One region of the Pantoea sp. Lu_F5_004 genome, then DNA from elsewhere that is predicted to be linked to it. Evidence: predicted binding sites of a transcription regulator. Region 1 holds the regulator's gene; the other holds the start of a gene.
The links. The regulator CRP, encoded in region 1, controls carbon source genes, mostly activating them, when cyclic AMP is high. The targets are predictions, from matches to a motif close to ATGTGANNNNNNTCACAT.
Positions count from the first base shown of each region.

Region 2: ACR8BN_RS15695 (iron-containing alcohol dehydrogenase) is a predicted target of CRP. The motif match lies at 1,749-1,766, and genes of this name have one in related genera.

Region 1 covers NZ_CP194946.1:453,474-456,945, reverse strand. The annotation lists gene ACR8BN_RS02105 (phosphoribulokinase) at 1-162, shown strand, start outside; gene ACR8BN_RS02100 (OsmC family protein) at 722-1,126, opposite strand; gene crp (cAMP-activated global transcriptional regulator CRP) at 1,430-2,062, shown strand; gene ACR8BN_RS02090 (YccS/YhfK family putative transporter) at 2,120-3,472, shown strand, end outside.
Region 2 covers NZ_CP194946.1:3,349,707-3,353,178, reverse strand. The annotation lists gene ACR8BN_RS15700 (dihydrodipicolinate synthase family protein) at 1-478, opposite strand, end outside; gene ACR8BN_RS15695 (iron-containing alcohol dehydrogenase) at 490-1,638, opposite strand; gene dtnK (D-threonate kinase) at 1,826-3,085, shown strand; gene ACR8BN_RS15685 (D-threonate 4-phosphate dehydrogenase) at 3,078-3,472, shown strand, end outside.

The sequences.
Region 1 (3,472 bases):
CTGGAAGATATCGACCTCCCCTACCTGCTGGCGATGCTGCAGGGCTCGTTTATCTCGCACATCAATACGCTGGTGGTGCCTGGCGGCAAAATGGGTCTGGCGATGGAGTTGATTATGGGCCCGCTGGTGAAGCGGCTGATGGAAGGTAAGCGAATAGAGTAAGAGGTCAGCAAAAACCGCTCTGAGAGCAGATGTCTTTCACAAAGATGGTAAAACTGGTTTTCCTGCGGCTAAAGACTTACCGCTGAGCAGGCTTCAGGGAGCATACACCTTTCGCAAAGACGCAAAACCGCCATCCCTGGCCCGCGATGCTTTGCTACAGGTATATGCTCCCTTCGCTTCACGTCCGGCAACCGCATCCGGTTTCAGGAAGGTCGCTACAGACAACGCCTGGGCAGAAAGAATCTGGCAGCAATAGATAAGTTCAACACGCCGGGAACCGGGTCAGAAGAGGAAAGCGTCCCGCCGCCCGGATAAAAACGCCGGGAGCGTTTTTGAACAACGCAACGCGTTGGCCCGGCTACGGGCGCGCCTCAGGGATGAGGTGCGTAATCGCGCGGGCCGAGCGGCCAGAGATTGGCTTAAGCGACTTTCCGATCTGACCCGGTTCCCAGCGCAGGCACAGTATCAAAGCGGATTCCCGATGCAGGCACAGTCTTAAAGCAACCTGAATCAGATACTGGAAGTGAAGTTAGCAGGTCTGCAATGACCCCTGCGGCTACTACAGCTCAATCACTTCATAGCTATGCGTAATGTTGACGCCTTTACCCAGCATGATGGCCACAGAGCAATATTTTTCAGCAGAAAGATCCACGGCGCGTGATACCGCTTTATCCTGGAGCGCTTTACCACTCACGATAAAATGCAGGTTGATGTGCGTAAAGATTCGCGGCGCCTCTTCACGACGTTCTGAGGTCAGTTTTACTTCACAATCAGCCACATCGTTTCGGCCTTTTTGCAGAATTGATACCACGTCAATCGCACTGCATCCGCCCGCCGCCATCAGCACCATCTCCATTGGGCTGGGCGCTTTATCACCCGAATTTCCATCCATCAGTATCTGATGGCCGGATGAGGATTCTCCGAGGAATGTCAGCCCTTCTACCCATTTCACTCTTGCCTGCATGATTTTTGCTCCGGAATACGCTGTTTTGTCGCCAGAGTACGCTTTCGCCTGGTAAACAGCAATCCAGAGAAATCCGCCCGTAGCTGAAGCGAGACAACAGAAGACAGTCGGCAAAAGCTGTGCTACAAACAGTGCTGAAAATATTTTTCGTCACCCGATGACGAAGGCGGGAAGGATGATGCGCACTGCGCCTGATGCGGCCCGAATAATTTCCTGAAATGGAAACGCTTGAAGCTTTCACCGCCTGACAGGGAAAACTGCCCCCTGTATTTTGGGCACGATTACAACAGAGGATAATAGCGAATGGTTCTCGGCAAACCGCAAACAGACCCTACACTCGAATGGTTCCTGTCCCATTGCCATATTCACAAGTATCCATCCAAAAGTACGCTGATTCACCAAGGTGAAAAAGCAGAAACGCTTTACTACATCGTGAAAGGTTCCGTCGCGGTTCTGATTAAAGATGAAGAAGGCAAAGAGATGATTCTTTCCTACCTGAATCAGGGCGATTTTATTGGTGAACTTGGCCTGTTCGAAGAAGGCCAGGAACGCAGCGCCTGGGTACGTGCGAAAAGCGCGTGCGAAGTGGCGGAGATTTCTTACAAGAAATTCCGTCAGCTGATTCAGGTTAACCCTGACATCCTGATGCGACTCTCATCGCAGATGGCGCGTCGCCTGCAGGTGACGTCTGAAAAAGTGGGTAACCTCGCTTTCCTCGACGTAACCGGACGCATTGCACAGACCCTGCTCAACCTGGCGAAGCAGCCAGATGCCATGACGCATCCCGACGGCATGCAAATTAAAATCACTCGTCAGGAAATTGGCCAGATTGTTGGTTGTTCACGTGAAACCGTGGGCCGTATTTTGAAGATGCTGGAAGATCAGAACCTGATCTCCGCACACGGCAAAACCATCGTCGTTTACGGCACCCGCTAATTCCTGTCACCCACGGCGTGATGGCAACATCACGCCGTTATTGTTTGTGTTGGGCCGATGTGGCGTCGAATTATTTACCATCCTGAAGTTAACTACGCCTTGCGGCAAACGCTGGTGCTCTGTCTGCCAGTGGCGCTGGGCTGGCTGGCTGGCGACCTGCAAAAAGGTCTGCTGTTCTCATTAGTGCCCGCCTGCTGCAACATTGCCGGTCTGGATACCCCGCATAAACGCTTCTTCAAACGCCTGATTGTTGGCGGCAGCCTGTTTGCCCTCGGCAGCTTTCTGATGCAGTGGCTCACCCTGCATGCTATTCCGCTGCCGCTCATCCTGTTTGCCATGCCCTTATTGCTCGGCGTTACCGGGGAGATCAGCCCGCTGCATGGTCGTCTGCTGCCCGGCACCCTGATTGCCGCCATCTTTACCCTGAGCCTGATTGGCCGCATGCCAATCTATGTCCCCCCGCTGCTCTATATCGGTGGCACGCTGTGGTACGGGCTGTTTAACTGGTTCTGGTTCTGGCTGTGGAAAGAGCAGCCGATGCGCGAAAGCCTGAGCCTGATCTACCGCGAGCTGGCTAACTACTGCGACGCAAAATATACCCTGCTGACGCAGCTGACCGATCCGGAAAAGGCGCTGCCGCCGCTACTGGCCCGTCAGCAGAAAGTGGTCGATCTGATTAACACCTGTTATCAGCAGATGCATATGCTGTCGGCAAGCCGCGATCACAGCCATAAACGGCTGACGCGCGCCTTTCAGGTGGCGCTGGATCTGCAGGAACATATCTCGGTCAGCCTGCATCGGCCGGAAGAGGTACAGAAACTGGTCGAACAGAGCCACGCCGAAGCGGTGATCCGCTGGAATGCCAAAACCATCTCGGCCCGGTTGCGGGTGCTGGCGGATAACATTCTCTATCACCAGCTACCCGATCGCTTTGCGATGGATAAACAGCTCGGCGCGCTGGAGAAAATCGCCCATCAGCATCCCGACAATCCGGTGGGTAACTTCTGCCTTTACCACTTCAACCGCATCGCGCGGGTTCTGCGCACCCAGAAACCCCTTTATCAGCGTGATCTGATGGCTGATCGCCAGCGCCGTCTGCCGCTGTTACCGGCGCTGCGCAGTTATCTCTCGTTCCGCTCATCGGCCCTGCGCACTGCCGGCCGGTTTGCGGTGATGCTGATGCTGGGCAGCGCGCTGGCGCTGTTCTTCAACATCCCCAAACCCTACTGGATCCTGATGACCATCATGTTCGTCAGCCAGAACGGCTACAGCGCTACCCGTGTCCGCATTCAGCACCGGGCGCTGGGCACTTTTGCCGGTCTGGTGATCGCGGCTGCCACGCTGCGCATGGCGGTGCCAGAGTCGCTGGTACTGCTGATCATGCTGGCGATTACCTTTATCAGCTATCGC
Region 2 (3,472 bases), 1.2 Mb from region 1:
TGATGTTCGGGTGCGCGGCCAGCGTACGAACGGTCTCTGGCTGCAAGGTATTGCCAGTACGCGCCGGGATGTTGTAGAGGAACAGCGGCACCGTAAGCGCGTCAGCCACGCGCTGATAGTGGTCGATCAGCTCCTGCTGTTTAAGCGGAACAAACCACGGCGTGATCGCGGAGACGGCATCTACGCCAAGATTGGCAATCTGTTTGCCTAGCCGGATAGTTTCACGGGTCGAAATCTCTCCGATGTGCGCCACCACCGGCATCCGGCCGTTAACTTCATCGACGCAGGTGGTGGTAACCGCGATCTTCTCCTGCTCGTTCAGCACAAAGAATTCGCCGTTGGTACCGCCGCAGAAGATGCCGTTACCGGCATTGATCTGGCGTCTGACCTGTTCGCGCTGCCTCTCCGGATCAAAGGCACCTTCCCGGTCAAAAGTGGTGACGATGGCGGTCAGTACGCCGTTTATTTTCTTATTCATGACAATCCTCATTACGCCTGGCAGGAAGGGAAAAGCGTCAGGTAGACGGCGCGCACATCGTCGGCGGTGACCGCCATCGGCACGTTGTTCATCAGACGCTGGACGTCGAGCGCGGCTTCCACTAACCAGGGCAGGTGATCCGGGCTGATGCCCAGGGCTTCCAGGCTGGCAGGCAGCTGCAGCCGCGCTACCAGCGCGGTGAAGTAGTCGACCAGCGCGTGTGATTTCGCTTCATCGCTTAAACGGACGTCGGCGTCGGGCAGCAGATCATAGGCCTGAGCGAATTTGCTCACCGCCGCCGGACGGACAAAGCGCATGCAGGGAGCCAGCAGGATGGCGTTGGCGACGCCGTGTGGCAGGTGATATCTGCCGCCGAGCGGGTAAGAGAGGGCATGCACCAGATGTGTCCCGGCATGGGCAATCGATGCACCGCCATAATAAGAGGCCCAGAGCATCTCCAGGCGTGCCTGCAAATTTTCTGGCTCGCGCAGGGTGGTTTCGAGATTAGCGAACAGTTTCTTCATCCCAGTCAGCGCATAGTTGTCGCTGACCGGGTTGGCGACATTGGCGGTAAAGCACTCAATCAGATGGCAGAGGGCGTCAATACCGGTTGAAGAGGCGATGTGGGCCGGCATGCTGGTGGTCAGTTCCGGCACCAGGGCCACCACATCGGGCAGCATCACCGGTGAAATAATGCCGACTTTGGTCTCTTTCTCCGGGATCGCCAGGATCGCATTGGGCGTCGCTTCAGAACCCGTGCCTGCGGTGGTGGGGATTAGTATTGAACGGGTACGGCGCTGCGGTTTTTCGCCTGCCAGCAGGGCGTCCAGAGAAGGCGCGGCGTCGATGCACAGCACTGAGAGCAGCTTCGCCACATCCAGCACGCTGCCGCCGCCGATGCCAATCACCATATCGACATGGGGCCGGGAGAGCGTCGCGATAATCGCTGCCACATCATGCTGGCTTGGTTCAGGCGGGACGCTGTTGACCACGCTGATACCCGGAATCTGATCCCGAAGTTGACCCATCAGCGCCTGCACTGCCGGAATCGCCTCAATGTTCCGGTCAGTGACCACGACTGCTGTCGATATCCCCTTCAGCAGATAGCGCATGTCGTTTAACGCCTGATAACCGCTAATCACCGTGCTGTTAATGTTCATCTCATACCCTTATTTCTGTCCTGTCTGAGCAGATGATTAATCTTGCTCAGCGCAATGCGAAGTCAGTCACTCTCAGTGGCTAATTTTATAAGGCATATCGATTTCGATTAATTTGAACTTGCTCACATATAATCAATCATGATTGAATATAATCAAATGCAGCGGCAATCGCCTGACAGGAGTGAGGATGGGCTCATCATTATGGAAAACCCCGGTGCTGGTCATCGCCGATGACTTTACCGGTGCCAACGATGCGGGTAGCGGACTGGCACAGGCTGGCGCCCGCGTACATGTGCTGTTTGGCACTAAGGCACCGTTGCCAGACGACGCTGCGGATGTGCTGGTTATCAGCACCGACAGCCGGGCAGTCAGCGCCAGCCAGGCCGCAGAGCGCGTCGCTCAGGTGGTGCAGCACTTCGCCGCACAGCTTCGGCAGGGCTGGCTGTTTAAAAAGATCGACTCCACGCTGCGCGGCAACGTCGGTGCTGAAACCGTGGCTGCGCTGCGGGCCAGCGGCAAAAGACTGGCGCTGGTTGCGCCGGCCGTGCCACGACTGGGCCGCACCACACGCGAGGGTAAAGTGTGGGTTAATCAGCGTTTACTGACAGACACCGAATTTGCCAGCGATCCGAAAACCCCGATCCTCAGCGCCCACGTACTCGATCAATTGCAGATCGACGGCACGGAGATCGATCTCCCGACGCTGCGCAGCGATCGGCTTGATGCGGTGTTAGCGGCGGCGCACGGCGTGGTGGTGGTGGATGCCGAAAATGAAGCCGATCTGGCGCGACTGATAATCGCTGCGGCGCGGCTGACAGAGAAGCCGCTGCTGGTGGGAGCAGCCGGGTTAAGCGATGCGCTGGGCGCAGCGCTCTCTGTTCGCCCGTCGCGGCCCGTGCTGGCGGTAGTGGGATCGATGAGCAGCAGCGCGCAGCAGCAGATCGCCACGCTGCTTAACCAGCGGGCAGTTGAGATCGTGGATGTCGATATCCGTCAGCTGTTTCAGCAGCCCGCCTGGCCTGACCGGGATCGCTGGATCGAACAGGCTGCCGCCGCACTGCGTGCCGGTCGCCATACGGTGATCCGCACCTGCCAGCATGAATCCCAGCGTCACGACATTGAGCATCTCAGCCAGCAGCACAGCGTGACCCGCCAGCAGCTGGGCGAAGCGATCAGTCTGTTGCTGGGCGAAATGACTCACAGCCTGTGCCGGACACAACTGCCGCATGCGCTCTATCTGTCGGGAGGCGACGTGGCGATTGCCGTTGCCCAGGCACTGGGGGCCAGCGGCTTTAAAATTCAGGGTCTGGTGGCGGGCTGTGTGCCGCACGGGGTTCTGCTTAACAGTGAATTTACTCTGCCGGTGATGACCAAAGCGGGTGGCTTTGGTGATGAAAATACCCTGGTAGCAGCCATTGGTTTTATTGAGGAGAAGTCGAGTGAGTAAAATTATTGCGATCACCATGGGCGATCCGGCGGGCATCAGCCCGGAAATCATCATTAAGTCACTCTCTGAAGGTGAGCTGAATGGCATCCCTGCGGTGGTGATAGGCTGTGCCAGTACGCTGCGCCGCATTATGGCAATGAACATTACGCCACAGGCCGAGCTGCGGGTGCTGGACCGGGTGCAGGATGCGCGGTTTGCGCCCGGCATCATCAACGTCATCGATGAGCCCCTGGCCGATCCCGACGCGCTGAAACCTGGCGTGGTGCAGAAAGAGGCGGGAGATCTGGCATGGCGTTGCGTGAAGCGTGCTACCGAGCTGGCACTGGCGGGCGACGTGCATGCCATTGCCACCGCGCCGCTGAACAAAGAGGCGCTGCATGCGGCGGG